One region of the Kitasatospora sp. NPDC056181 genome, then DNA from elsewhere that is predicted to be linked to it. Evidence: riboswitches for the same ligand, from Rfam matches in the RefSeq annotation. Region 1 holds a riboswitch; each other region holds the start of a gene.
What was found. Region 1 has a riboswitch for cobalamin ahead of metE (5-methyltetrahydropteroyltriglutamate--homocysteine S-methyltransferase). Riboswitches for the same ligand answer to the same signal wherever they lie in the genome.

Region 1 (7,231 bases):
CGATCCTGGTCGAACGCAAGGGCCGGGTCGGGCTGATCACGCTCGACCGCCCGAAGGCGCTCAACGCGCTCAACACCCTCCTGATGAACGAAGTCGTCGCAGCGGCGGCGGAGTTCGACCGGGACCCGGAGATCGGCTGCCTGGTGGTCACCGGCTCGGAGAAGGCCTTCGCGGCCGGCGCCGACATCAAGGAGATGCAGTCCCTCGACTTCGTCGACGCCTACCTCGGCGACTGGTTCGCCGCCTGGGACCGCTTCGCCGCCCTGCGCAAGCCCGTCGTGGCGGCGGTCGCCGGCTACGCGCTGGGCGGCGGCTGCGAGTTGGCGATGATGTGCGACATCCTGCTGGCGGCGGACACTGCGAAGTTCGGTCAGCCGGAGATCAAGCTCGGCGTGATCCCGGGCATCGGCGGCTCGCAGCGCCTGACCCGGGCGGTCGGCAAGGCGAAGGCCATGGAGCTCTGCCTGACCGGCCGGATGATGGGCGCCGAGGAGGCCGAGCGGGCCGGCCTGGTCTCCCGGATCGTCCCCGCCGACCAGCTCACGGCCGAGGCCCTGGCCACCGCCGAGACCGCGGCCGCGATGTCCACCCCGGCGGCGGTCATGCTCAAGGAGAGCGTCAACCGCTCGTACGAGACCACGCTCGCCGAGGGCGTCCGGTTCGAACGGCGGCTGTTCCACGCGACGTTCGCCACGGCGGACCAGAAGGAGGGTATGGGGGCCTTCGCCGGGAAGCGCCCGCCGTCCTTCACCCACCGCTGACAGTCCGCGCGGGCGCCGCCCCTCGCCCGGGGTGGCGCCCGCAGGTCGGTCGGCCGATCGCCGAAGCAGGTAGGTGTCCGCGATCCAGCCCTTGCGTTCGCGGGCCGACTTGTGCAACTCGCCGATCCGCAGAGCGACTTCGGAGGTCAGTCCGGCGACCAGGATCTCGTCGGGGGTGCCGGGGCGGGCGCCGTGGCGGATCTCCCTTCCCCCGGGGTCGATCCCGGTGAACGCGGCACGGCCGTCGAGCATCACCACCGTGTCGCCCACGCCCTCGGGGAACCCCTCGGCCAGGCGGCGGCCGGTGGTGATGTGCATCGCGAGGCCGGCCCGGGCCCGCCGAGGCGTGCGAGGGCCCGTGCGGGGGCTGTGCGTTGCCCTGATTGACAGATGTCGGGCCGGTCCACGCACCGTGCGACATCGCCGGGCCGCGGTGGAGTCTCATCATGCGGACACGTTCCATGATTCTCCGTCAGTTCCGCCTGCTTGCGCATAAGCTGACCGGGCAGCTGGTTCGCCCTGTCCGCCAGGCAGGCGCGTCGCAAGAGGGAACCCGGTGGGAATCCGGGACTGCCCCGCAGCGGTGAGTGGGAACGAACGCCGTCATACGCACTGGGCCCGGCCGGGTCTGGGAAGCGACGGCCAGTAGGTGTCCGCCCTTGACGGGTGGCCGTGCCCGCGAGTCCGAAGACCTGCCCGCTGCCCGCACGCGACCGTTCGCGCGCGGCCATCCCGGTGACCTCGTGGGCGGGTCGGCGTACATATCAGGCGGGTCCGGCGCTTTCGCACGCGCTCACGGCCCCGCCCGGTTCGTCACCCCTTCGCGCCTTCGTCCCGTCCCCGGGGACCACAGGAAACAGGCTCGCGAAGGAGAGTCCCTTGACAGCGAAGTCCGCAACCGCGGCAACCCGGGCCACCACCCACGGCCACCCCCGCCAGGGCCGCAACCGGGAGCTCAAGAAGGCCGTCGAGGGCTACTGGAAGGGCGCGGTCACGGCCGACGCCCTCCTCGCCACCGCCTCCGACCTGCGCCGGGAGAACTGGCAGCAGCTCGCCGACGCCGGTATCGAGGAAGTCCCCACCGGCGACTTCTCGCTCTACGACCACGTGCTGGACACCACCGTCGCCGTCGGCGCGATCCCGGCCCGCCACCGCGCCGCGGTCGACGCCGACCCGCTGGACGGCTACTTCGCCATGGCCCGCGGCACCCAGGAGGTCGCGCCGCTGGAGATGACCAAGTGGTTCGACACCAACTACCACTACCTGGTGCCCGAAGTCGGCCCGGAGACCGTCTTCGGCGCGAACCCGGCCAAGCAGGTGGCCGAGCTCCGCGAGGCCGTCGCGCTCGGCCACGCCGCCCGCCCGGTGCTGGTCGGTCCGATCACCTACCTTCTCCTCGCCAAGCCGGCACCCGGCGTGGCCGAGGACTTCCAGCCGCTCACCCTGCTCGACCGGCTGCTGCCCGTCTACGCCGCACTCCTCGCGGACCTGCGCGCGGCCGGCGCCTCCTGGGTGCAGCTGGACGAACCCGCGCTCGTCCAGGACCGCACCCCGGCCGAGCTGAACGCCGCCGCCCGCGCCTACCGCGACCTCGGCGCCCTCACCGACCGGCCCAAGCTGCTCGTCGCGAGCTACTTCGACCGCCTGGGCGAGGCGCTGCCCGTGCTCGCCAAGGCGCCGGTCGACGGCCTTGCACTGGACTTCACCGGTCCGGCCGCGGCCAACCTCGACGCCCTCGCCGCCGTCGGAGGACTCCCCGGCAAGCGCCTGGTCGCCGGCGTGGTCGACGGCCGCAACATCTGGATCAACGACCTCCAGAAGTCGCTGGCCACCCTGGCGACCCTGCTCGGCCTCGCCGGCCGGGTCGACGTCGCGCCGTCCTGCTCCCTGCTGCACGTCCCGCTGGACGCCGCGGCCGAACGCGACCTCGACCCGCAGATCGCCCGCTGGCTCGCGTTCGCCCGCCAGAAGGCCGGTGAGACCGCACTGCTCGCCCGCGCCCTGCGCGAGGGCACCGACGCGATCACCGCCGAACTCGCGGCCAACCGTGCCGACCTCGCCTCCCGGGCCGCCTCGCCGATCACCCGCGACCCGGCCGTCCGCGCCCGCACCGCCGCCGTCACCGAGGCGGACACCCGCCGCGCCCAGCCCTACCCGCAGCGCGCCGAGGCCCAGCGTGCCCGCCTCGGGCTGCCGCTTCTTCCCACCACCACCATCGGATCCTTCCCGCAGACCACCGAACTGCGTCTCGCCCGAGCCGACCTGACGGCCGGGCGGACCGACGAGGCCACCTACCGCGAGCGGATGGAAGCCGAGGTCCGCGAGGTCATCGCCTACCAGGAGAAGGCCGGCCTGGACGTCCTGGTGCACGGCGAGCCCGAACGCAACGACATGGTCCAGTACTTCGCCGAGCAGCTCACCGGGTACCTGGCCACCCGGCACGGCTGGGTCCAGTCGTACGGCACCCGCTACGTGCGACCGCCGGTGCTCGCCGGCGACATCTCCCGCCCGCACCCGATGACCGTCGACTGGTTCCGCTACGCCCAGGAACTGACGGACCGTCCGGTCAAGGGCATGCTCACCGGCCCGGTCACGATGCTCGCCTGGTCCTTCGTCCGGGACGACCAGCCGGTCGCCGAGACCGCCTTCCAGGTCGCCCTCGCCCTGCGCGACGAGGTCGCCGACCTGGAGGCCGCGGGCGCCGCCGTCGTCCAGGTCGACGAGCCGGCCCTGCGCGAGACCCTGCCACTGCGGGCCGCCGACCGCCCCGCCTACCTGGACTGGGCCACCGGGTCGTTCCGGCTGGCCACCTCGGGCGTCCGCGCCGACACCCAGATCCACACCCACATGTGCTACGCCGAGTTCGGCGCGATCATGACGGCCATCGACGACCTCGACGCGGACGTCATCTCGCTGGAGGCGACGCGCTCCCACATGGAGGTCGCCGGTGAACTGGCCGAGGCCGGCTACCCGCGCGAGGTCGGCCCCGGCGTGTGGGACATCCACTCCCCGCGCGTCCCGAGCACCGAGGAGGCGGTCTCCCTGCTGCGCGCCGGCCTCGCGGCGATCCCGGCCGAGCGGCTGTGGGTCAACCCCGACTGCGGGCTGAAGACCCGCGGCTGGCCGGAGACCCGGGCCTCCTTGGAGAGCCTGGTCGCCGCCGCCCGCCGCCTGCGGGAGGAACTCGCCGGCTGACGCGCCGGTGCGGGACCACAAGGGGCGGGAACGGTGGCACGCACCGGCCCGCCCCGGTGGCCCGCTCATCGCGGAGGATCTCGCCGTTGCTCCGGCGGCCGACCGGATGCCTTCCGCTGTCATTCCCTGGTAACGGCCGCAGCCACACCGAAGGTGAGCGCGCCCGTCAGTAGCGCGAAGGCGAGCGTGAAGGCCGCCCACTGCCCGATGGAGTCGACCTGGTCGCCGAGCCCGAGCAGCTGCCAGGCGGTGTCCCGCAGCGCCAACGAGACCGGCAGCGCCAACGCGCCCGCGGTGGTCGCGACCCGGGCGGCCCGTCGCGTTCTCGAAGCGGGAGGAGGCGCGGCGAACCGCAGGACGCTGTTGCAGATCATCACGAAGGCGAAGGTGCCGCCCGCGAAGACTGCGGTCTCCACGGCGAAGAGCAGTACCCCGGGCCAGCCCTCGCCGGAGGCCAGTCCCGTGGCGACCAGCAGGCCGGCGGCGAGGGCGGCCACGGCGGCGAGCGGGGCAAAGCGGAGGCGCACGAAGCCGAGCACGTCGCCGCGGCCGATCAGTGCGGCGAGTGCGCGCCCCGTACGGGAGCGGGTGCCGGCGAGCAGGTTCGCGAGGGGCGCGAGGTCGTCCAGCCAGTCCCCACCCTCGCCGTCGGCCCCGCGTACCGGTTTCGGTAGCCGCCGGATCGCCCGGCGGTGCAACAGCAGGCTCTCGGCCGTCACCCCGGTGAGCGGCAGCAGGGATGCGATCAGTCCGGGGGTGCCGCCGTCCCAGGATGCGCGGTCCGCCCGCACGGCCACCGCCGCCCAGTCGGTGGCGAGCGTGGCGGCGACGAGCAGCGTGCAGACCAGCGCGGCCCGGAGCACCTGCTCCACCCGGTGGCGCGGCAGCGGCCGGTCGCGGCGGCACAGCAGCGCCCGGACCGCGCCGAGCGCACCGAGCAGTGGGACGAAGAACATGGTGAAGGTCACCACGGCGTCGTACGGATCGCTCTGCCAGGGACTGCCCGCACGCACCACGCGAACCTGCGTCGTCAGGTAGGCGAACACGGTGAAGGCGCCGGCTCCGGCGGCGGACGTCAACAGCGCCGCGGCCGCGGCAGGCCGGGCGCGGTGCCCGACTTCCAGCTGATCATTCGTCAAGTCATCGCACATGACGGTGATAGTACACATTGCGTAGTACGCAGCACGTAGTTCGCAGAGCGTAGTATGATGCTCCGTCAGATCGGGAGGAACGACACATGCAAGCCAACGATGCGCAGACGCTGGTGCTCTGCGCGCTGGCCGACGGGCCGCTGCACGGATACGCCATCAACACGGCGATCGAGGAGCTGACCGGGGAGCGGCTGGGCCCCGGCAGCCTGTACGGGGCGCTGGCCAGGCTGGAGTCGAAGCGGCTGATCGAGCCGCTCGACGGGCAGGGCCGCCAGCGCCCGGTGCGGCTGACGCCCCTCGGCCGCGAGGTCCTGGAACGCGAACTGCGCGCCATGGCCCGCGTCGCGAACGCGGGACTGCGTCGCCTGGGGGTGAACCCGGCGTGAGCGTCGTCACCCGGAGCCTTGTCAGGCTCTACCCGGACGCCTTCCGCGAGCGCTGGGGTTCGATGGTGGAGGACGAGGCCCGGGGCGCGGGTTGGAAGTCCTGGCCCAACCTGATCGCGGGCATCGTGGACATGTGGCTGCACCCGGCCCTCTGGCCCGCCGACTCCCCGACGCAGCGCCGGCGGAGGGTGGCCACCATGGGCATCACGGTCGCCCTCGCCGCCTGGTTCCTCGGCCACCTGGCCGCCGAGCAAGCCGGCCCCCTGCCCGCCGACGGCGTCCGTGAGCAGGTCATGCACGGCTGCACCACCCTGCTGCTGCTCGGCATCGCCCTGATAGCACCCCGGCCCCGGCCCATGCTGAGCGCCGCGATCACGCTGCTGGGCTGGGCGCTGCGCCGCCTCGCCGGACCGACGCTCCTCGGCGCCGCCGTGGTCGTCCTGGTGCACGGCGGGTTCGACGCGGACGCCTCGCCACCCACCCTGCGCACCGCAGTGCTCACCGCCTGGTGGATCGCCCTGGGCCTCGGCGCGATCCAGATCCCCCGCATCTTCACCGGCGTCGGCGCGGACGCCGTCGTGCCACCCGGCACCGGCCGCCTCCGCGCCGGTGTCCGGACCCTCGCCGGCGCCAGCGCCACCGGCGGCGCGACCATCCTCGCTCCCGCGGTCACCGGTGACGGCTTCCACCCGCTCGGTGTCGGCATCGGCGTGGGCCTGTTGCTGCTGACGGCGGTGTGCGCGGGCACTCTGCGCGACCTCCGCGACCTGCCGTCTGCGTCGTAAGGCCGCACAGCACCGGCCTGACCACGGCTCGCCTGTTCTGACGCCTCGACGTCCGTCCGCTGCCGGCCACCGGGCTGTCCGGGCGCGGAGGCCGCTGGAACCTGCTCCGTGGGACGGCTCTGACCTCGTCCTGAGTGCGCGGGCACGGTGCCATCGGTGATCGGCAGAAGCCCGTCGAACGTCGTGTCATTCGCCGGCCGCGCCCGATGGAGTGCGGCCAACCGGCTTAACGGCTGCCCCGATGGGCGTAGGCCGGCGCGCGTCGGCCACGGAGGGTGACCAGTCTGGAAGTGGTGCACCAAGGCGCCGACGGGCAGAGCGAGGAGACATCCGATGAGCACCGTGGACGTGCCAGGCGGTGATGCCGGCCGAGCGGGCGGTACGCGGGCGGCTAGTGCGGTTCAGGTCGGGGCCGGGTCGAACAAGATCACCTGGCTGACGCTGGCCTTGATGACGACCAGTTCGGTCGCGAGTCTGCGGGCCTCGCCGACCATGGCGGTGTACGGCCTGGCCTGCGTGTTCCTCTACCTGCTACCCGCCGTGGTGTTCCTGCTGCCCACGGCGCTGGTGTCGGCGGAGTTGGCGTCCGGGTGGACGGGCGGGGTCTACAACTGGGTGGCGCAGGGGCTGTCGAAGCCGCTGGGGTTCCTGGCCGTGTGGTGCCAGTTCGCCATGACGATCTTCTACTACCCCAGCCTTCTCGCCTTCGTGGCCAGCACGATCTCCTACGTGATCAACCCCGCGCTCGCCAGCAACGGGGTCTACACCGCGATCGTCATCGTGGTCCTGTACTGGACCGGCGTCTGGGTGTCCTCCCGCGGTACCAACGCCGTCGCGGGCCTGGCCTCCTGGGGCCTGATCATCGGAACGCTGATCCCCGGCACGCTGCTGGTCCTGCTCGGGTTCGTCTTCCTCGGACAGGGCAACCCCTCGGCCGCGCCGATGGACGCCTC
Region 2 (7,231 bases), on a different contig from region 1:
CCGGCCCTCCGCCGAGGGGGTGGTGACGCCGTCCAGCTCCGCCAACTCCCGTGCCAGGGCGGCGAACCGCTGCTCGTCCGGTCCGGTCAACTCAGACCACCTCCTCCTGGGCCGCCGTCCCGCCCGCCGGGACGGCGATCAGGGTGAACGCCGCCCCGCCGTCGTCCCGCACCACCGCCACCCGCCCGAACGGCGTCGGCTCGGGCCCGTCCAGCACGCTCCCGCCGAGCCGGACCGCCCGCTCCACCGTCGAGTCGGTGTCCGCCGTGCCGAAGTACACCGCCCACAGCGCCGCCGGACTCTCCGGCCCGGCCCAGGGGTTCGGGCCGATCCCGCCCGCCGGCAGCCCGCCGGCCCGGAACACCGTGTAGTCGCCCGCCGGGCGCGCGTACTCGTACCCGAGGACCTGCCGGTAGAACGCCCGGGCCCCGTCCGGGTCGGGGGAGAGGTGCTCGTTCCAGGTGAACGTGCCCGGCTCGTTGACCAGGGCCGCCCCCGGGTTCAGCCGGCCCTGCCAGAGGCCGAAGGGCGCGCCGAGCGGATCCACGGCGAGCGCGCTGCGCCCCAGCTCGGCCAGCTCGCCGGGCTCCCGGACGATCCGGCCGCCGGCCTGCCGGACCGACTCGGCGGCCCGGTCGGCGTCGTCCACCGCGAGGTAGGTCAGCCAGGCCGAGCCGTCACCCCCGGGCCCCCGGGCGATCCCCGCGACCTGCGCCCCGCGCAGCGTCGCCACGGTGTGGCCGGGGTGTCCGGCCAGGTCGACGAACTCCCACCCGAACAGCGCGCCGTAGAAGCTCCGCGCCGGGCCCGCGTCCGGTCCGGCCGCCAGCTCGACCCAGCACGGGACGCCCTCCCGGTACCTGCCCGCCTTCGGCATGCGGTCCTCCTCGGTCCTTCCCGCCAGCCTCCGTCGCCGCCGGGGCCCCGGCAACCGGACCCGGGGCGCTGCACGGCAACCCGGCCCCGGCAACCCGGGCCGGCGCGGTGCTCGTCGGACGGCCGGATCAAGTCGGTGGACAACGGTCCTGCGATCGGCAGACTGGTCGCCATGACCGCCGGAAAAGATCCCAAGAAGGACCTCCTGGTCTACCTCCAGGACGCCCGCGACGCCCTCCTGTGGAAACTCGAAGGGCTCTCGGAGTACGACGTCCGCCGTCCCCTGACACCGACCGGCACCAACCTGCTCGGCCTGGTCAAGCACCTCACCGGCGCCGAGGCCGTCTACTTCGGGGAGACCTACGGCCGCCCCTTCACCGGCCCGGCGCTCTGGATCACCGGCGAGGCCGAGCCGAACGCGGACCTCTGGGCCACCCCGGAGGAGAGCCGCGAGCACATCGTCGGGTGGTACCGCGAGGCGTGTGCCCACGCCGACGAGACCATCGCCTCCCTGCCCCTCGACGCCGTCGGCCGTGTCCCCTGGGGCGGGCGCAGCGAGGTGACCCTGCACGGCTCCCTCGTCCACATGATCGCCGAGACCCAGCGCCACGCCGGCCACGCCGACATCGTCCGCGAACTCATCGACGGCACCACCGGCCAGCGCCCCGACGGCGGGAACACCGCCCCCGGCGACGCGGCCTGGTGGCAGACCCACCGCGACCGCGTCGAGCAGGCCGCCAGGCAGGCCGCGGGCCAGGCCGCCGATCGGGCCGCGGATCGGGCCGCGGATCGGGCCGCCGTGGGGGGCGAGCAGGGAAACCCCTCCGGATCCCCGCTCACGCCCGCCCCGCGGAGCTGACGGCCGGGCGGGCCCGCACCCCTCACCCCGGGGTGCGGGGCCGGTCACGAGCGGGTGGCAAGCTCGCGGAACCAGCGGACGATCCGCGGGTACGCGGCGAGCGCGGAGCCGACGTGGTCGGCGCCGGCGATCTCCTCGACCGGTGCGTCGACGCCGTTGGCGGCCAGGCTGCGACGGCAGGACTCCGTGTTGGCGAAGGCCACGTCGCGGTCCGCGGTGCCGGCGTAGAGACGGACCGGGGCGCGCGGCAGCTCGCGCACGGCCCGGGCGTCCCTGCGCCGGACCGCCGCGATGACTGGGGTTCCCAGTCCCGGCCCGGCCCTACGGGAGCTCGCGGCGGACGAGGGACGCGGCGAAGGACTCGCCCGTCCGGCGGGCGTGGGCCATCCGCGCCCGGACCTCGCCGGGGGTGCGGGGGCGGAAGTGCGGGCCGCCGCAACGGCACTTGTGGAAGCGGACGCCGGCGTGCAGCAGCACGGAGAGGGTCCGCCACGCGGCGGTGTCGCGGCGGCGCGGCGCGGCGAAGGCGGAGCCCGTGTGGACCAGCGGCCGCGTGCAGCGCGGGCAGGGACGTTCGCGGGCGCCGGCGTGGACGTCGCCGTACTGCTGCTTGTACGAGGCACGGCAGGGCAGGCAGACGAAGGAGCTCTTGGTGTGGGCCACCCGGCGAGCCTACGGCCGTGCCCGGTGGTGTTCGACGGCTTTCCGAGCAGGCTCTCCACCTGCCCGGCCGGCAGGATCGGCACCCGGGTGCCCGGGCGGGCGCCGGAGACCTCGAGGCCTTGCAGGTGGTGACGCCGGCCGCACGGGAGCGGGGCCGCGTCGAGCGGGTCGAGGCCGTCGGGCGCGGCCGCCCTGACCTCGTCCGTCGTCGTCCATCCGATTTCTGAGCAGGCGTGATGTCCTGCTACTGTTCATCCCGTCGAGAGGGAACGTCCTCTCTCGGACAGGCGTCAGAGGTGCTACTGGAGCACGTCCTACTTTCAGTAGGAAGAGTCCGTTCGACCCGGGCCTGGCGCTCTACCCCGGAGGGGCCGTTCGCACTGGGAACGGCCCCTTCGGCGTTTCCTGGAGCGTCGCGCGGACCTCCGGGCCGTCGCCGCCAGATGTTCGAGGCGCGGCCGGACCTCCGCCCAGGCGCGGGTCTTGAGGCCGCGGTCCGGGCTCACCCGGAGCCGCCCGGCGGGCAGGTGACGTAGCGCCCGTCCGCAGCAGCGCGACCGTCTCGGCGGTGCCGGGCACGCGGGGCGCATGGATGTCGTAGACGCCCGCAGGGTCGGCTCGTGCGCCTGGACCACGGCCGCCCCGGTTGCCTCCAGGTCGGCGACCTCGTCGTGCAGCGCCAGTGCAACGTGCCGGGCGGTGTCGGCGAGCGGCTGGTCGTCGCGGACGAACGACCAGGCCGGCATGGTGACGGGCCCGGTGAGCATGCCCTCGCTTCCCGGGCGCTCGGCGTCCAGTGCTGGGTGACGGCTTTCGTTCCCACGCACCACTGCGGGGCAGTTCCGGATTCGCACCGGATTCCCTCTTGCGACGCACCCCGCCTGGCGGACGGGTGCGGACCGGCTGCGCCGCTCACCCTAGCCGCAACGGCCGGGCGCGGTACGCGGATCGCTCCTATCGCAGTCCGTGGCCGAAACCCTCCGGCGTGGCCGACAACCGGCCAAGGTCCCGGTCCAGGTGGGCCGGTGGGCCGGATCCCGGCGGCCCGCCGCGTCGGCTCCGGCCAGCACGTTCGACCGTCGCCTCGATCTGATGCGACGTCATAGCTTGGCTGAAATCAGACCCTTGTGGTGTGAATATGCCATTGGAATGTTCGTCATACGGAATCCGCCAGTAGCCTTCCGTGTCGAACCCGCCACTGCTCGTGGCGGTCCGGTCGGCGCCGGCCCAGCGTGCCCGGCTGCCCCAACCCGTCCGAAGGAGCCTGAGTGCCGGGTATCGACGAATGCCTGTCCGCGGCCATGGCGATCGCCGGTGCCCGCGCGGCCAGCCTCATCGACTGGAGCAGCGGACTCGCCCTCGGCAGCGCCGGCGTCAGCCCCACCGGCGACCACGAGACCACGGCCGCGGAGGCAACCGACTTGGTACGTACGGCTTTTGAGAGTGAAACCTTCACCGTGGCGGAGGACAGTCGGGCGCCTCTGCAGGACATCATCCTCACTGCGGGCCGCAGCTACCACCTGATCTGCTTCATTGACACCGTCTTCGACAGTCCACTCGTCCTGCACCTGTGGCTCGACCGGACCGAGGGCAACCTCGCCTCGGCCCGCTACCGCCTGCAGGCCCTCGCCGAGGAACTGGTGCTCGGATGACCGGCGTTCGGACGGCGAACGCGATGGCGGGCCGGCGCGGCGCGTCCCCGGCCCGGGGCGCCGTGTTTCGGCCAGCGGGCCGGGCCGCCGGCGCCCCGGCGGTCAGCGGGCGGCCCGCATGAACGACGTCGACGCCATCGTGCCCGGTCACGTCATGGCCCCCGGCCACGCCCTCGCCACTGGCGCGCCACTCAGCACCGATGAGGCCTTCGGCGCCGTCGAACGACTGGCCGACGAGCGCGCGACCGGCGCCCTGCACGGTCCCACGGGCACGCTGCACCTCGTCGACGGCCTGGTGGTGCATGCCGAGTCCGACCGCGCGCCCGACCTCGCCGCGCTGCTCACCGGCTGCGGCCGGATCACCCGGCAGGCCTGGCAGGAGGCCGTCCGCACCCACGGCCCGCACGGCCGGGTCGGCGGCGCCCTGGTCGAACAACGGCTCTTCACCCGTGGGGAGTTGGAGCTCTGCCAGCTCGGCGCCCTCTACGACGCCGCGTTCTTCGTGCTCGACGGCGCCGGGGCCTCGGCGGGCCCGTGGTCCTTCGAGCCGGGCGCACGGCACTGGCTCGGACCGGTCGCGGCGGTCAGCGCCCCGCGGCTGCGCCGGGAGGTGGAGCGCCGGCACCGGCTGCTCGACCGGATCTGGCCCTGGCCGCAGCTCGACACCGCACCGGTCCGCCCGCTGGGCCGGGTCGGCCGGACCGCCGAGGCGGGCCGGACCGGGGACGTCGGCCGGACCGGGGACGTCGGCCGGATCGGGGAGGCGGGTTTGATCGCCGAGGCCGGCCGGATCGGTGAGGACGGCCCGCCGCGTCCGGTCCGTCAGGCCGGTGCGTCCGGTTCCGTCCGCCCGGGCGGAGCCCAGGAGCGGTGCGCGGCCCCGGGCAGGCGGCCGGGCCGGCCGTGCCCGCCCAGTCGGCGTCAGCGCGAACTGCTCGACCACGCCGACGGCCGAAGAACCCCGGCGGAGCTGGCGCGGCTGCTCGGCCGCTCGGGGTTCGCCACCACGGCCGACGTCCGCCGCCTCGCCGCCGCCGGGCTGCTGGCCACGCCGGGCCGTGACGTCCCGCGGCACGCCGCCGGGTCGCGGTCCTCGGCACAGGCCGGACCGGCGCCCGGGGTACGGACCGAAGCACCGCCCGGGACTCAGCCCGGACCGCCGCCCGTGCCGCCGCCCGGAACTCAGCCGGCGCCGCCGCCCGGGCTGCTCCGCCGCGTCCCCGGCGCGGCCCTGGCGGGGTTGCTCCCGGTGAGCGCCATCCGCTCCGCCCGCCACCGCCCGCTCGCGGGCCATCCGCCGGCCCCGGTCCACCCGCCGGCCCCGGCGGCGGCCCGCCCGCCGACCGTCCCCGACCCGGACATCGCGCTGCTGATCCGGGTCCGAACCCTTCTGGAGGCCCGACTTTGAACAACTCTCCGCCCGCGACCCCGCTCTCACGGTCATGAGGCGGGCGCTCAAGCAGCGTGTCGGAAGGAGACAACTGATCGCCTTGGAGACCGAGCTGCTGGCCGAACTGCGGGCCCTCAGGCATCGGGTCCCGCACCTCGCGGGCGGTCTGGTGGCCAGCGTGGACGGCCTGTTGGTCGCGCACGACACCCACGGGGCCGAGCCCTCCGGTCTGGCCGCGATGACCGCCGCCTCGCTGAGCCTGGCCCAGCGGCTCGCGGACACCACCGGGCAGGGCGAGTTCCGGGAGTCGCTGGTGCGCGGCGAGTACGGGTACATCGGCACCTACGCGGCGGGCGGCAGCTGTGTGCTCACCCTGCTGGCGCACCCGGACGTGAACGTCGGCCGGCTGCACCTGGAGGCCCGCCGCTCCGCCCGGCGCATCGCAACCCTGATCAACGACTCGCTGACCCCCAAGGACCCTCCGTAGGCGCATCCCGCACCTTCCGGCCCCATCCGACCCGACCGAACCTTCCGACCTTCCCCACCCTTCCGATCTTCCGAACGAACTGGAGAAACCGACATGACGGACGCAGCCGGCGCGCTCAAGCAGACCATGACCGCGATCGAGGGCGCCCTCGGCGCAGCCCTCGTCGACTACAACAGCGGCATGGCCCTCGCCACCCTCGACGGCCCCGGAGGGTTCGACCTCAACGTCGCCGCGGCCGGGAACACCGACGTGGTCCGGGCCAAGATGCGCACGATGGACATGCTCGGGCTGCAGGACGGTATCGAGGACATCCTCATCACCCTCAGCAGCCAGTACCACCTGATCCGCCCGCTCACCGGCCGCGGGGGCAAGGGCCTGTTCCTCTACCTCGCGCTGGACAAGGGCCGCGCCAACCTGGCGATGGCCCGGCACCAGCTGACGAAGATCGAGAACGAACTGGAGGTCTGACGCGTCGGGCGGTGCTGCCGACCCGGCCGCCCGTCCGGCGGCCGGCCCCCCGCGTCGCGCGGCGCGGGGACCGGCCGGTCGGTGGCGTGGGTCGGTGGCGTGGGCCGGACGGCCGGTGGCGTCGGCCGGTCCGGCCCGGGACGCCCGGGGCCTGCCCGGGCTGCATCGGGCCGACCCGGGACGCCCGGGCCGACTCGGGACTTCCGGGCTCACCCGCTGGGCGTCGCCGGGTCCCCCGCCCACGCCACCTCGCCGCCCGCCAGCCCCGCGCAGACGGTGCCCTCGGGCGTGACGACGCTCCAGGGCGCGACCTGCGCGTGCGGCGGCACGGACAGCACGGCGTCACCGTCGAAGGCCAGCTCCAGCCCACCCGCCATGGTCACCCGGGCGGCGCCGAGCGTCCGGCCCACCAGGCCGAGCAGCGCGCCGGACGGGCGGAGGGTCAGGGCGGGGAAGAAGTGGTCCACCTCGGTGGGCGTCGCGAACACGAACTCGTGCGCCACCCGGACGGTCACCGGCCCGTCGAGTGAGATGTCGAGCCGGCCGCCGCCGCCGACCGCCGCCACCCGGCGGCCGGCCAGTACCTTCCCGATCGCGTTCTGCATGGGCCCAGTGTGGACCAGGAACACCGTTCTGGTCCGGTACTCCGGCGGTCCGGTACTCCGGCGGTCCGCCTCCGCCCGCCCGCCTCCGTCCGCCCGCCTCCGTCCGCCCGCCTCCGTCCGCCCGCCTCCGTCCGCCCGCCGTCGGCGCGCCCGTCCGCCCGCCGTCGGAGCGCGCGGCGCTGCGCGCGCCGGTCAGCCGTCGCGTGCGCCTGCAGGCCCGTCCGCCTCCAG
Region 3 (7,231 bases), on a different contig from region 1:
ATCGACGCCGTGCTGGCCTTCGCCGCCTCGCACGGCTCCGAGCAGGCCGCCACGAAGGCCACCGCCTGGCTCGCCAGGCCCGAGATCATCAGCGGCTACCTCGGCGACGGCACCACCGAGGCGTACGCGGGCGCGACCGCCAAGCTGCTGCTCGCCGTCGAGGTCCGCGGCGCGGACCCGGCGAGCTTCGGCGGCGTCGACCTGCCGGCCCGGCTGCGTTCGCTCCAGACCGCCGAGGGCCGCTTCTCCGACCGCTCGCAGTGGGGTGACTACAGCAACGCCTTCGGGCAGTCGCTGGCCCTGATCGCCCTGCACCGCACGCCCGGTGACGCTCCGTCGGCGGCCGTGGACTTCCTCGCCGGCAGCCAGTGCGCGGACGGCGGCTTCCCGGTCTCCTTCGGTCAGGCCACCTGCACCGGCGACCCGGACGCCACCGCGCTCGCCGTCCAGGCCCTCGCCGCCACGGGACGGGCCGACAAGGCGAGCGCCGGCCTCACCTGGCTGACCTCCCACCAGGGCGCCGACGGCGGGTTCGCGGCCGCCGGGGCGAGCGCCTCCAACGCCAACACCACGGGCCTGGCCACCCAGGCGCTGCTCTCCGGCGGACGCCTCGGGGCCGGCCTCAAGGGCTGGAGCCGGCTGGTCAAGTTCCAGCAGGGATGCTCCACGGACCCGGCCGTCCGCGGCGCGGTCGCCTACGACGCGTCCGGCTTCGACGCGGGCAACGGTGCCCGGGCCACCGCGCAGGCCGTCCTCGGCCTCGCCGGCACCCCGCTGACCACCCTCTCCGCCGCCGGCGCACGCCCCGACGCGCCCACCCTGGCCTGCCCGGCACCGGTCTCCCGCTGAACAGGCCCGTCCCCAGGAGGAGTTATCCGATGACCGACACCCTCACCCCGGCCCGTCCGGTCCGCCGCACGCTCGGGTCGATCGCCGCGGCCGCGGCCCTCACCGCCGGCCTGCTCGGCGTCAGCGCCGTCCAGGCCCCGCAGGCCCGGGCCGCGGCCTGCTCCGGGACCACCGGCGTCACGGTCGTGGTCGACTTCACGGCCGTCGGCGGCGGCATCCAGACCGGCTGCGCCCCCGGCGACCCGGCCAGCGGACTCGCCGCGCTGACCGGCGCCGGGTTCTCGTACGCCTTCCACCCGCGCTTCCCGGGCTTCGTGTGCAGGATCAACGCGCTGCCGACGACCTGCACCAACCCGACCGGCAGCGCCTACTGGTCGTACTGGCACGCCCAGCACGGCGGCCCCTGGTCGTACAGCAGCCTGGGCGCCGGCAGCTACAACCCGGCCCCCGGCGACGTCGAGGGCTGGTCCTTCGGCGCCGGCGCCCAGCCGGGCATCACGGCGCCCTGACACCCTGACATCCGAAGGCCCTGACGCCCGGAGGCCCTGACGCCTGGAGGCCCTGACGCCGGGAGGCACGCCGGCGCCCCGACCCTTCCGCGGAAGGGCCGGGGCGCCGGAATCCGGGCCCGGAACGGCACGACCGCCGCCCCACACCGCTGCGCGTTCAGCCCCGGATTCGCACCGGGTTCCCCCCTCGGCCACCGGGGACGCTACCGCACGGCGCACCGGGCGACGAGGCGATGTGACCTACCTGACGCCCCGTTGACTCTCCGTCAGCTGCCGTGGTCTGATGAACCGATTTTTCGCCCTCGGCATTCAGGGGAAGCCGGTCCAACTCCGGCGCTGACCCGCAACCGTAGACCCGCCAACCCGGTGGGTGAGCCGGAATGCCTGGACCGGGGGCCTGTTCACAGAGCACTTGCGTCGTCGCGGACTACGACGCGGTCAGGACGGTCCCTGTCCCGGGAGACCGTCGGCTGCGCCGTGTTCTCCCGCGTCGACCGACCAGGGAGTCGTCGTGAGGGTCAGCAGCAGTCGTACACGTCACAGGAACCGGGAACTCGCGTCCCTGGTGGTCGCCGGCGCCGTCGCGGTCGCCGCCTGCGGCACGGTCCTGCTCGGGCGTCCCGGAACCGCGGCGGCCGACCCGATCGAGCAGTGCACGGCGACGACGGGCGCGATCGTCGCGGTCGACTTCGGGCACTGGGGCGGTGGTGTCGTCCGTGGCTGCGACGCCCACGCGTCCCCCTCGGCGACCCCGAGCCAGACCCCGACCGCGAGCCCGACCGGGTCGCCGGCCGCCACCGAGCAGGCCGTCCTGGCCCTGACCGGCACCGACCTCACCAGCGTCCGGCGCAACCCGGACGGCACCACCGCGACGCCGGCCCCGCCCGCCGGAAGGAAGCCCGACGCCGCCAAGGGCAGCGCCTACCTCACCGACCCGGCCCGCCTGATCGACGGCCACTACTACGAGGGCTTCCCGGCCTTCGCCGACTTCGGTCTCACGATCGACGGGGCCTACGCGCTCGCCGCCACCGGCACCGACGACACCGCGCTGCGCAGGATCGTCGACTTCCTGGACCAGCAGGGCAAGGACGCGAGCGGGCGGACCGTCAACGACTGGACCGGTGTCGGCACCGAGTTCGCCGGCGGAGGCTCGATCGGCAAGGAGGCGTTGCTCGCCGAGATCGTGGGCCGCAACCCGCGGGACTTCGGCGGTCACGACCTGATCGCCGCCCTCGCCGCGGTGGTGTGCACCAAGGCCACCCCGGACACCGGCTGCGCCGAGTCCGGCAACTACACCTGGGCCACCTCGGTGTTCTCCCAGGCCCTCGGCATCATGGCGCAGCTGCGCGCCGGCGACACGGCCGGCGCCGTCGCCCCGGTCGCCTACCTGAAGAGCCTTCAGCACGCGGACGGCTCCTGGCCGAGCCTGATCCCGGCCACCGGCGACTCCGACGTCGACAGCACGGCGATGGCCGTCATGGCGCTCGCGCTCGTCCCCGGGGACGAGGCCGCGCAGGCGGTCGACAAGGGCCTCGGCTGGCTCGCCGCCCGGCAGCTGCCGGACGGTGGCTTCCCCGGCGCGGCCGGCGACTCGACGAACTCGGCTGCCCTCGCGGTCCAGGGCATGACGCTCCGCCAGGTCACGTACGGCGGGCAGATCGCCAAGGCGCTCGACTTCCTCGCAGGCCAGCAGAACGCCGACGGCGGGTTCAACGTCGCGTCCGCCGGACAGCAGGGTTCGGACGTCCGCGCCTCGACGCAGGTCCTGGGGGGTGCCACGGGCGTCTCCTTCGGCACGTTGTCCCGCACCATCGGCGGCACGCCCACGCCCACGCCGACCGGGCCGCCGACGGGTACGCCGACCGCGACGCCGACCGCGACGTCCACGGGTACGCCGACGCCTACCGGTACGCCGACCGCGACGCCCACGGGTACGCCGACGCCTACCGGTACGCCGACACCCACGGGGACACCGACCGCGAGCGGTTCACCGACGGCGGGCGGTTCACCGACGGAAACCGCCTCCGCGACGTCCACGGCCGTGCCGTCGTCCGGTGAGGGCGCGACCGCCGGCCGCCCGTCCGACGCCGTGCTCGTCGGAGACGGCGGCAGCACCGGCGCCCCGGTGCGCGGCGGCTCCGTCCAGGCCGCCGGTGGCAGTCTGGCCGGCACCGGCACCGACGCCCTGGTACTGACGGGCATCGCCGGTCTGCTGACCGTGGCCGGCACGGCAGGGGTCCTCGTCGCCCTCCGCCGTACGGCCTCCGTCCCGGGGCGTCACCGGTGAGCCGGCGGCTGGGCCGGCTGGGCCGGCTCACCGGAGCGGCGGTCCTGACGTTCGCCCTCGCCTCGGGTGGCGTCGGGCTGGGGACGGCCCCGGCGTCCGCGGCGCCGACGCCGATCGAACAGTGCACCACCACCTCGGGCGTGGTGCTCGCCGTCGACTTCAGCCGGTGGGGCGGCCCGCTGCTGCGCTCCTGCGGGACCACCCCGACGACCGGGTACGCCCTGCTCAACCAGGGCGGCTGGAAGACCACCGGGACGGGGCACGACGGCCCGGCGTTCATCTGCCGGATCGGGTACAGCGGCTTCCAGGGCGGCAAGCAGTACCCCGCTCCGGACCAGGAGAAGTGCGTCCTGACGCCCCCGGCCACGGCCTACTGGTCGTACTGGCACGCCGATCCGGGCCAGAACGACTGGTCCTACAGCCAGCTCGGCGCGATGAGCTACCAGCCGAAGCCGGGCAGCGTCGACCTGTGGATCTTCGGTGGCACGAACATCGAGGGCACCGAGGGGCGTCCGGCCATCTCGCCGGACTCCGTGCGCGCCCGGAACACCAGCCCGGGCGGCGCCGCCTCCACCCCCGAACCGCCCCGACCGCCGGCCGGCGGGGGAGGGGCAGCCGGTGGTGGCTCCGGTGGGACGAGCGGTGGGAACGGCACCGGCACCGGTGGGAACGGCACCGGCACCGGTGGGAACGGCACCGGCACCGGCGGGAACGGCGGAGGTTCCGCGGGCGCGAACGGTGGATCCTCGTCCGGTACCGGATCGTCCGGCAGCTCGTCCGGCAGCTCGTCCGGCGGCAACAACGGTGGTTCGTCCGGCGCCACGAAACGTCCGTCCTCGGGCGGTGGCACGGGCGGATCGTCCGGCGCCACGGGCGGGCGGACGGCATCGGTGAGCCCGTCGGCCGAGGCCCCCGCACCGGCGGACCCGGAGACACCGGCCGCCGAGGCGACCGCCCCGCCGGCCGGGACGCCCTCCGCACAGCCGTCCGACACGCCGTCCGTGGAAGCCGGCGCCGCCGCGACGCCCACCGCTGCCGACGGTCCGTCGCCCTCCGTGGAGGCCGGCGGGCCGAGGGTGGTGGACGCGGCCCCGGCCGCCGACACCCCGCACGACCCCGGCTCGATGGTGCCGGCCGCGGTCGGGGCCGTCCTCGTGGTGGTGCTGGGCGTGGTCACCGCCGTCACCGCGCGCCGCCGCCGTCGACAGGCCGAGTGATCCGGTGAGCATCGTCGTCAAGCCCGGCGCCGGCTCCCCGCCCGCCGCCGACTCCCCGCCCGCCGCCCCCGGCCGGAGCGCGGGGAGCCGGCGCAGCCCGCGGGACCTGCACCCGCTGGCCTGGTGGGCCTGGGCGCTGGCCCTGGCGACGGCGGCCAGCCGTACCACCAACCCGCTCCTGCTCCTGCTCGTCCTCGCGGTGCTCGGCTACGTGGTCACGGCCCGCCGGACCGAGGCCCCGTGGGCACGAGGGTTCACGTACTACCTGTGGGTGGCGCTGACCGTGGTGGCGATCCGGGTGGTCTTCCGCTGCGTGTTCGCCACCGGCATCACCCCGCAGGACCACCTGCTCTTCTCCCTGCCGCACATCCCCACCCCCGCCTGGTACGCGGGCATCGAGATCGGCGGACCGGTCTCCCTGGAGGCCACGCTCTCCGCGGCCTTCGACGGGCTGCGGCTGGCCTGCCTGATCTGCTGCATCGGCGCCGCCAACACCCTGGCCAACCCCAAACGGGCCCTGCGGGTCCTGCCCGGCGCCCTGTACGAGCTCGGCGTCGCCGTGACGGTCTCGCTCAGCGTCGCCCCGCAGCTCGTGCAGAGCGTCCAACGCGTCGCCCGGGCACGGCGGTTGCGTGCCGGGCGGCAGAAGGGCGTCCGCGCGCTGCGCAGCATCGTGGTACCGGTTCTGGAGGACGCGCTGGAGCGCTCGCTGCACCTGGCCGCCGCGATGGACTCACGCGGCTACGGACGCTCCGGCACCGCCTCCCGCCGCTCCCGCCGGCTCACCGGCGCCCTGATGCTTCTCGGCATGTGCGGCCTGTGCGCCGGGGTGTACGGGCTGCTGGACGGGACGGCCCCCGCGGCGCTCGGACTTCCGGCCTTCCTCGTGGGCGCCGTCCTGTGCGTGGCGGGTCTGCTGCTCGGCGGGCGGCGGGTCCGGCGCACCACCTACCGGCCCGATCGCTGGCGGGCCGCCGAGTGCGGTGTCGCCGGGTGCGGTGTGACCGCCGCCGTCCTGCTGTTCGCCACGGTCGGCTACGACGCCACCGACCTCAACCCCTCCCTGTACCCGCTGGCCTGGCCGACGCTGCCGCTCGTCCCGGTGCTCGCCCTGCTTCTGGCGGGCGCAGCGGGGATCGTCTCGCCGCCGCCCGGCCGCACCCCCGAACCCGGCTCCGTGCCCGGCCGTACGCCCGCACCCGCCTCCGCGCCCGCCCCCGCGCCCGCCTCCACCTCCACCTCCGCCTCCGCGCCCGCTTCCGCCCCCGTGCCCGGTCAGCGCCTGACCGCGCGCACCGGTGGCGACACCCGAACCACCGGCACCGACCGCACGACCTCCGAGGTGAGCACGTGATCCGATTCGACCAGGTCAGCGTGGTGTACGACGGCGAGAGCACGCCCGTCCTGCGCGATGTCGACCTGCACATCCCGGAGGGCGAGCTCTGCCTGGTGGTCGGCCGCACCGGCGTCGGAAAGTCGACCCTGCTCGGCGCCGTCAACGGCCTCGTGCCGCACTTCACCGGCGGCACGCTGCGCGGCCGGGTCAGCGTGGACGGCCGGGACACCGCGCACCATCCGCCGCGCGAACTGGCCGACGTGGTGGGCGTGGTGGGCCAGGACCCGTCGGCGGGCTTCGTCACCGACACGGTGGAGGAGGAACTCGCCTACGCCATGGAGCAGTTGGCCATCCCGCCGGAGGTGATGCGCAAGCGCGTCGAGGAGACCCTCGACCTGCTCGGCCTGGCCGACCTGCGCCACCGCGCCCTGCACGAGCTGTCCGGCGGCCAGCAGCAGCGCGTCGCCATCGGCTCCGTCCTCACCGCCCACCCCCGCGTCCTCGTGCTGGACGAGCCGACCTCGGCCCTCGATCCGACCGCCGCCGAGGAGGTGCTCGCCGCCGTCACCCGGCTGGTGCACGACCTCGGCGTCACCGTCCTGCTCGCCGAGCACCGCCTGGAGCGCGTCGTCCAGTACGCCGACCGCGTCGCCTACCTGGCCGGCGACAGAACCGTCGTGCACGGGCCGCCCGCCGAGATCTTCCGGGACACCGCGATCGCACCGCCCGTCGTCGGCCTCGGCCGGCTCGCCGGCTGGCGGCCGCTGCCGCTGTCCGTCCGCGACGCCCGCCGTGCCGCCGCGCCGTTGCGGGAACGGCTCGCCGACGTGCCGGTTCCCCCGCCGCGCCGGGCAGCGGTGGCGGGGGAACCGGTGCTGGACGCCCGGGGGGTGGTCGTCCGCTACGGGCCGGTGGCCGCCGTCCGTGAGGTCGGCCTGGAGCTGCGCGCCGGTCAGGTCACCGCGCTGATGGGCCGCAACGGCTCCGGCAAGTCCTCGCTCCTCTGGGCCCTCCAGGGCTCCGGGCCCCGCCA
Region 4 (7,231 bases), on a different contig from region 1:
CGGCCGGGCGGCGGTGCGCACCTCGCCGTCGTCGGCGGCGAGGTCACCGTGGCTGGCGACCACCCGGAGCCGCTCGACGCCGTCCTGGCTGAGCGAGGCGGTGCCGGTGGAGAGCGAGCGGCCGGAGCGGAGCACCTCGGTGCGGACGGTGGCCGGGCCGGGGGTGGAGGCGGAGAGGTAGTAGCCGCTGATCGAGACCGGGTCGACGTGGCCGTCCCGGCCCTGCGCGGCGTGCTCCAGGGAGAGCGCGTGGCCGGCCATGGCGAGCAGCAGCCCGCCGTTGACGCCGCCGCCGATCTGCCAGCCGGCGCCCAGCTCGCCGTCGTAGCGGCCGGGCTCGTCCGGGTGGCGGGTGAGGGCGATGCCCTGGTCGAACTCACTGCGGATCGCCGTGGTCATGGGGGGTGGCCTGCCCTTCGCTGGGGGATCGCTGGGGGTCGCCGGCGGGCGGGGCCGCGGGCGCACCAGGTTACTGGCGAGTAGGTCCCCACCATAGGCCACCGGGGCGAAACGCACGACGGCCGCCGGACCCCTTTTCGGGGTCCGACGGCCGTACGTCGGGTGCTGCTACCGGCGGATGCTCGGCTTCAACTCCAGGAAGCGGGCGAGCAGGCCGTTCACGAAGGCCGGGGAGTCGTCCGTGGAGAACTCCTTGGCGATCTCGACGGCCTCGTCCAGGACGACCGCGTCCGGGACGCCGTCCTCCCAGATCAGCTCGTACGCGCCGAGCCGCAGGACGTTGCGGTCCACGATCGGCATCCGGTCGAGCGTCCAGCCCACCGCGTACTCCGAGATCAGGTCGTCGATCCGGCGGGCGTGCTGGACATAACCCTCGACCAGCTCCATCGTGTACTCGCCGACCTGCGGGGTGCCCTCGTCCGGCTTGGGCTCCCGGGCACGGGCCACCCAGTCCGCGAGGACGGTCAGCGGGTCGACGTTGCGGTGGTCGGCCTCGAAGAGGATCTGGAAGGCCCGCGTACGGGCCTTGCTGCGTGCGGCCGACACGGACTTACTTCACCCGGCCGAGGTAGCTGCCGTCGCGGGTGTCGACCTTGATCTTCTCGCCGGTCACGATGAACAGCGGGACGGCGATCTCGGCGCCGGTCTCCAGGGTGGCCGGCTTGGAGCCACCGGTGGAGCGGTCGCCCTGCACACCCGGCTCGGTGTGGGAGATGGTCAGCTCGACCGAGGCCGGGAGCTCGATGTACAGCGGGGCGCCCTCGTACATGGCGACCAGGGCCTCGAAGCCCTCCAGCAGGTACTTGGCGGCGTCGCCGACGACGGCGGGCTCGACCGTGGTCTGGTCGTAGGTGTCCGTGTCCATGAACACGAAGTTCTCGCCGTCCTTGTACGAGAACTGCATGCCGCGCTTGTCGACGTTGGCGGTCTCGACCTTGGTGCCGGCGTTGAAGGTCTTGTCGACGACCTTGCCCGTCAGGACCTCCTTGAGCTTGGTCCGCACGAAGGCCGGGCCCTTGCCGGGCTTGACGTGCTGGAACTCGACGACGGACCAGAGCTTGCCGCCCTCCAGCTTGAGGACCATGCCGTTCTTGAGATCGTTCGTGGAAGCCACGGGCGCACTTACTCCTGGATATAGCTGTCAAGGAACCAAGGGGTGCGTCCTGCCGGCTGCGGCAGCCTCCCGGGCAGCCGCGGGCCTACAGGGCGAGGAGCTCCTTGGTGGTGATGGTGAGCAGCTCGGGCCCGCCCTCTTCGAGGGGGCGTACGACGAGCGTGTCCTCGATCCGGACGCCGCCCTTGCCCGGGAGGTGAACCCCCGGACCGACGGTGACCGGTACGCGGCTGTCCAGTTTACCCATGTCCGACGGACCGAGGCGCGGCGCCTCCCGGATCTCCAGCCCGATCCCGTGACCGACCGGGTGCGGCGAGCTCTCGGTGTGCCCGGCCGCCTGGAGGATCTCCCGCGCGGCCTGGTCGGGTACGTACTGCTCGACCCCCGGCCCGAGCGCCTCGCGCCCGGCCCGCTGCGCCCGGAAGACCAGCCGGTGCAGCTCGACCTGCCAGGGCGCGGGGGCGGCCCCGATCACGAAGGTCCGGGCGGTGGAGACGCCGTACCCCCGGTACTGCGCGCCGAGCACCACGGTGAGGAAGTCGCCCTCCTCCACCCGCCGGTCGGTCGGCTGGTGGGCCTGCTGGCCGGAGTGGCTGCCGGTGCCGACCGAGACCGGGAAGGCCGCCCGGTCCGCACCGTGGTCGATCATCCGGCGCTCCAGCTCCATCGCCAGGTGCCGCTCGGTGCGGCCCACCAGGATCGACTCCAGCAGCTCGCCGAGCGCCTGGTCGGCGATCTCGGCCGCGATCCGCAGGTCGGCGATCTCGTGCTCGTCCTTGACCACCCGCAGCCGCTCGACCGCCTGCCCCAGGTCCGCGAGCCGGACCCCCTCGGCCAGGCCCGCCACCGCCCGGTGCCGGCTGACGGTCAGGTCGTGCTCCTCCACCGCGAGGTCCGACACCCTCAGCCGCGCCGCCGCGGCGGCGGCCGCCAGAGCGGTGTCCGCCCCCGCCGCCACCGGCACCTGGGTCACGTCCTCCGTGATCAGGTGCTCCCCGGTGTCGTCCGGCGGAAGGTCGTCCGGCAGCGCCAGCAGCACCCGCTCCCGGGTCAGCAGCAAGGTCGCCCCGCACGGCGGGCACCCGGTCAGGTACCGCACGTTCGCCGTCCGGGTGATCAGCGCCGCATCGACCCCGGACGCACTGCAGTGCTCCCTCAGGCGCTCCCGCCGGCCCGCGTACGCATCAGACATGCGTCGAGCCTACGGAGCCCCACTCCGATCCGCCCGCCGAGCGCCCCCACCCGGGCACGTGTCGCCCCGGGCCGGGCGGCCGGACCCTCCCCCGGCACGGCCGCCCCCTGCTCCAGGCCCCCGCACGGGAAGTCGGACGGGCCGACTTCCCGTGCGGCGGTGGCACACGGGCCCGACCGGGTCACGGCGCTCCGGCGGCCCGGGAATGGGCGGGGCGGGGCTTGCGTTGGAGCAGACGAAAACGACATCCATTCCCGCGTACGGCCTCGACCGGCCCCCGAAAGAGCCGGCCGCGACCGTGCCTCCCACCCCAGGAGGATTCCCATGGCCCGCAGCGAACAGCGCCCCGTCGTCCGGCTCAGGTCCACGGCCGGGACGGGCTTCACGTACGTGACCCGCAAGAACCGCCGCAACGACCCGGACCGGCTGGTGCTGCGCAAGTACGACCCGGTCGCGCGGCAGCACGCCGACTTCCGCGAAGAGCGCTGAACCGGCCCGCTCCTCTCCCCCGTCCCGCCCCCGAAGGAGGCCCTCATGAAGCCCGGCATCCACCCCGCCTACCGCCCGGTCGTCTTCCGCGACAAGGCCGGCGGGCTGGCGTTCCCGACCCGCTCGACGCTGACCGGCGACGGGACGGTCGAGTGGGAGGACGGCACCACCTACCCGGTGGTCGACGTCGAGGTCTCCTCGGCGAGCCACCCCTTCCACACCGGCCGGTCCCGCGCGACGGACACCGCCGGCCGTGTCGAGCGCTTCCACCGGCGGTACGGCGAGCGGCGCGGCTGAGCCCGCGCGCGAACGCCGAAGCGGCGCCCGTCCGGCCCTCACGGGGGCCGGGCGGGCGCCGCTTCACGTCCGCGGGCCGCTCAGCGCGGCGGGGCGGGGACCACCGCTACTTCGCCGGCCCCGGGGTGGCGCCCTCCGGGGTGACGGACTGCGCCGCGCCGGTCGGCGAAGCGCCGCTCTCCGAAACGGCCGTCGCCGCCCCCGGCACCGCCGCCTTCGCGCTCGGGCTCCACCGCTGCTCGACCCCCGCGAGCCGCCAGTAGGCGATCGCCGCCGCCCAGACCACCACGAACAGCGCGACGATCGCGTAGCCGACGTTGTCCAGCGAGATGTCCGCGATCCAGCCGCTGACCGGGTCGGTCAGGTCCAGCTTCTCGTGCAGGACGCCGACCAGCTCGATGGTGCCGATGATGAACGCGACCGCGATCGACAGCCCGGTGATGGTCAGGTTGTAGTACACCTTGCGTACCGGGTTGGAGAACGCCCACTGGTACGCGAAGTTCATGAACGTCCCGTCCAGCGTGTCGAACAGGCTCATCCCGGCGGCGAACAGCAGCGGCAGGCAGGCGATGGCGTACCAGGGCAGGCCGGAGGCCGCACCGGAGCCGGCCATCACCATCAGGGTGACCTCGGTCGCGGTGTCGAAGCCGAGGCCGAGCACCATGCCGACCGGGAACATCTGGCCGGGCCGGGTGATCGAGCGGGTCGCCCGGTTCAGCACCCGGGCCAGGAAGCCGCGCGAGTTGAGGTGCTCCTCCAGCTCCGCCTCGTCGAAGTGCCCGGCCCGCATCTTCCGGAACACCTTCAGGATGCCGAACAGGGCGGCCAGGTTGAGCGCGCCGATCAGGTAGAGGAAGGCGCCGGAGGCGGAGGTGCCGATCATGCCGAGCCACTTGTGGGTGGTCGACTCGTCGTCCATCAGGGTGTTGGCCAGCTGCGCGCCGCCCGCCACCAGCGTGGCCATGAGGACGACCATCGAGGAGTGCCCGAGGGCGAACCAGAAGCCCACCGAGACCGGCCGCTTGCCGTCCGCCATCAGCTTGCGGGTGGTGTTGTCGATCACCGCGATGTGGTCGGCGTCGAAGGCGTGCCGCATGCCGAGGGTGTAGGCGGTGATGCCCAGACCCACCCCGAAGACCTGGGTACCGACCTCGTACTTCTCGGGCGCGACGAGGAAGATCAGCGTCCCGAACGCCACCACGTGCATGGCCAGGATCACCCCGACCAGCCCGGCCGTACGGATGGTGTCCTCTCGTCTCCACCGGAAGGTGGGCAGGACGGACGGCGCCGCCGGAGCAGCGGCGGTTTCGGGCAGGGTCATCTGCGGATCACGCTCCAGCACCTCGTGGAATGACGTTCGTGAGATGCCGTGGCCGGTCTCCTGGCTGACGGGGCTTCCGTACCCGCCTTCCCAGGCGCGCGATGCGCCCAGTGGCGTCGTGGGTACGGACGACTCCCCCGATCACAGTGGCGAGGGCCGCTCCGGACTTGGACCTTGAGGGTCCGTCACCGGTCTTCCCGAACACCACGGCGGGCTACACCGTAGGGGGCCGCGCATCACCCTTGCAAGGCTGCGCACCTGCGCAGGTGTCCAGGATCACAGGCCGGGGCTGCAAGAATGTCCGCATGCATCTCGTACCGGCCGACCGTGCGGGCCAGCGCACCATCGACGGGCACCGGGTCTGCGAGGCCATCGCCGCCATCGGCGACACCGGACACGTCCGGTCCTGGGCCGAGCGGTTCTCGCTGCTCGCCGATCCCGGGCGGCTCTCCCTGCTGCTCGCCCTGCACCGTGCCGGTCCGCTCGCCGTGACCGACCTCGCGGTGGCCACCGGCATGCGCGATCCCGCCGTCTCCCAGGCGCTGCGGCTGCTCCGCACGGCCGGAGTGGTCACCGGCGACAAGGACGGTCGTGTGGTGCGCTACCGGCTCGTGGACGACGCCATGCGCCCCCTGCTGGACGAGTGCGCCGCCGCCGAGCACCACGAGCCCGCGCCCGACACCTCCCCGGCCACCACGGGCACCACCGACCACGAGCCCGCCGTCGCGGCCGGCTGACCCAACGCCCGGCGCGGTCGCACCGCACCCGCCCCGGCCGGGTGCGGACTCCGTGCGCCGTCCCACCCGCTCCACCCGGAGCGCGTCGTGCCGGCGGCCGCCCGGCGGCCCGGGTCAGCCCGCCCCCTCCCGCACCAGCCGTTCGAAGCGGCGCAGCGAGCGCCGGGCCAGCGGGTCCGTCGCGGGCCGCAGGGCGCCGGCCACCAGGCCGGCGGCGGGGAGGCGGAAGGCGCCGAGGAAGGCGAACCGGGTGCCCCCGGGCTCGGGGCGGGCGGCCATGCCGCCGAGCAGGAAGCGGCTGCGCATCAGGCACCAGCCCGGCGTCAGCTCGACGTCGAAGCGGGCCCGCAGGCGGCTGTGGCCCACCACCAGGGCCTCGGCGCGGCCGTCGGCCGGGCCCGCGGTGAGGCGGACCGAACGCAGGTCCGGCAGCCAGCGCGGCAGCCCGTCCTCCAGGTCGGCCGCGGCGGCCCAGACCCGGTCGAACGGCGCGTCGATCACCGTCTCGCGGACGCTGGCTCCGGGGGTGACGGCGGCGACGACGTGCAGCCGGCGCACCGGATCGAAGGCCGCCACCGGCCAGGGGATCTGCGTGCTCACTGCTGCCACGCCCTTCGGAAGCTGAGTCGGGCCCGGGAGAGCCGGGACTTCACGGTGCCGGCCGCCACGCCCAGCAGGTCGGCGGTGGACCGCTCGTCCAGGCCCTCCAGGTCGCGCAGCACCAGGACGGCGCGGTGTTCGGGGCTGAGCCGGGCGAGGACGTCCTCGATGTCGGTGGCCAGCTGCGGGTCGCCGGGGCGGGGCAGCTCGGAGAGGTCGGCCGGGACGCAGCGGGCGACCCGCCGCACGTGCCGGACCGCCTCCCGGACGGCGATCGAGCGGACCCAGCCGAACAGCGCGGCCGGGTCCTGGAGCTGGCCGAGCTTGCGGAAGACGGCGATCAGCGCCTCCTGGGTGGCGTCGGGGCCGTCGTCCAGGGCGATCGGGCCGCAGAGCCGGCGGACGTAGGGCGTGACCAGCTCCAGCAGTTCGCTCACGGCCAGCTGGTCGCCGCGCTGGGCGGCGCGGACCAGGGCGGTGACATCGCTCGCGGTTCGGGTGTCGGGACCATCCACATCCGCAACAGAGGCGGCGGACGGCCCGGACGTTCCCTCGCTCCCGGGGCTTTCCGGTGTGACGCTCGCCACGGGAACGTCCGGCGGGCCGGGCCGCTCCTGGGGGTGCCACACCGTCGCATCCCCTGGGGGACCACCGTGAACCGTCGCCGTACCGCCGCCCTCGCCGTCGCCACCGTCCTCGCCGCCGACGGCCTGCTGCACGTCTACTGGGCCACCGGCAGCACCTGGCCCGCGGCCGACTCCGCGTCGCTCTCCCGGGCGGTGCTCAACGCCGACGTGCCGTTCACCCCGCCCGTGGTGCTGCCGCTCGCCGCGGCGCTGTTCTCCGGGGCGGCGCTGGTGCTCGCCCGGGGCGGGGTGCTGGACGGGCTGGCCCGCCGGTTGCCCGCGGTGGCGCTGCGCTGGGGGCCCCGTGCGGTGGCCGGCGGGATGCTCGCCCGCGGGCTGGCCGGGCTGGTCTGGGCCACCGGGATCGGGGCCGACACCGGGTCCGTCTTCTACCCG

Region 2: another riboswitch for cobalamin. It lies ahead of ACFC1F_RS18585 (hypothetical protein); the one in region 1 lies ahead of metE (5-methyltetrahydropteroyltriglutamate--homocysteine S-methyltransferase).
Region 3: another riboswitch for cobalamin. It lies ahead of ACFC1F_RS39865 (prenyltransferase/squalene oxidase repeat-containing protein); the one in region 1 lies ahead of metE (5-methyltetrahydropteroyltriglutamate--homocysteine S-methyltransferase).
Region 4: another riboswitch for cobalamin. It lies ahead of ACFC1F_RS30445 (HoxN/HupN/NixA family nickel/cobalt transporter); the one in region 1 lies ahead of metE (5-methyltetrahydropteroyltriglutamate--homocysteine S-methyltransferase).

The regions. Positions count from the first base shown of each region.
Region 1 covers NZ_JBHJUK010000081.1:17,559-24,789, reverse strand. The annotation lists gene ACFC1F_RS27015 (enoyl-CoA hydratase) at 1-761, shown strand, start outside; cobalamin riboswitch at 1,255-1,476, shown strand; gene metE (5-methyltetrahydropteroyltriglutamate--homocysteine S-methyltransferase) at 1,641-3,956, shown strand; gene ACFC1F_RS27005 (hypothetical protein) at 4,076-5,107, opposite strand; gene ACFC1F_RS27000 (PadR family transcriptional regulator) at 5,194-5,493, shown strand; gene ACFC1F_RS26995 (hypothetical protein) at 5,490-6,278, shown strand; gene ACFC1F_RS26990 (APC family permease) at 6,612-7,231, shown strand, end outside.
Region 2 covers NZ_JBHJUK010000044.1:25,050-32,280, forward strand. The annotation lists gene ACFC1F_RS18560 (hypothetical protein) at 1-90, opposite strand, end outside; gene ACFC1F_RS18565 (VOC family protein) at 92-877, opposite strand; gene ACFC1F_RS18570 (DinB family protein) at 1,049-1,735, shown strand; gene ACFC1F_RS18575 (hypothetical protein) at 1,780-1,995, opposite strand; gene ACFC1F_RS18580 (deoxyxylulose-5-phosphate synthase) at 2,057-2,398, opposite strand; gene ACFC1F_RS18585 (hypothetical protein) at 2,719-3,165, opposite strand; cobalamin riboswitch at 3,135-3,265, opposite strand; gene ACFC1F_RS18590 (hypothetical protein) at 3,667-4,050, shown strand; gene ACFC1F_RS18595 (hypothetical protein) at 4,169-5,458, shown strand; gene ACFC1F_RS18600 (roadblock/LC7 domain-containing protein) at 5,541-5,927, shown strand; gene ACFC1F_RS18605 (hypothetical protein) at 6,021-6,395, shown strand; gene ACFC1F_RS18610 (DUF6188 family protein) at 6,605-7,000, opposite strand.
Region 3 covers NZ_JBHJUK010000204.1:198-7,428, forward strand. The annotation lists partial or broken gene ACFC1F_RS39855 (peptidase) at 1-849, shown strand, start outside; gene ACFC1F_RS39860 (flagellar hook-length control protein FliK) at 879-1,358, shown strand; cobalamin riboswitch at 1,467-1,542, opposite strand; cobalamin riboswitch at 1,620-1,765, shown strand; gene ACFC1F_RS39865 (prenyltransferase/squalene oxidase repeat-containing protein) at 1,870-3,645, shown strand; gene ACFC1F_RS39870 (hypothetical protein) at 3,642-4,862, shown strand; gene ACFC1F_RS39875 (CbiQ family ECF transporter T component) at 4,867-6,216, shown strand; gene ACFC1F_RS39880 (ABC transporter ATP-binding protein) at 6,213-7,231, shown strand, end outside.
Region 4 covers NZ_JBHJUK010000102.1:17,238-24,468, forward strand. The annotation lists gene ACFC1F_RS30415 (thioesterase family protein) at 1-399, opposite strand, end outside; gene nusB (transcription antitermination factor NusB) at 568-1,005, opposite strand; gene efp (elongation factor P) at 1,010-1,573, opposite strand; gene ACFC1F_RS30430 (M24 family metallopeptidase) at 1,659-2,765, opposite strand; gene rpmG (50S ribosomal protein L33) at 3,090-3,254, shown strand; gene ACFC1F_RS30440 (type B 50S ribosomal protein L31) at 3,300-3,551, shown strand; gene ACFC1F_RS30445 (HoxN/HupN/NixA family nickel/cobalt transporter) at 3,658-4,872, opposite strand; cobalamin riboswitch at 4,905-5,096, opposite strand; partial or broken gene ACFC1F_RS30450 (ArsR/SmtB family transcription factor) at 5,178-5,519, shown strand; gene ACFC1F_RS30455 (SRPBCC family protein) at 5,724-6,209, opposite strand; gene ACFC1F_RS30460 (RNA polymerase sigma factor) at 6,206-6,724, opposite strand; gene ACFC1F_RS30465 (DUF3995 domain-containing protein) at 6,863-7,231, shown strand, end outside.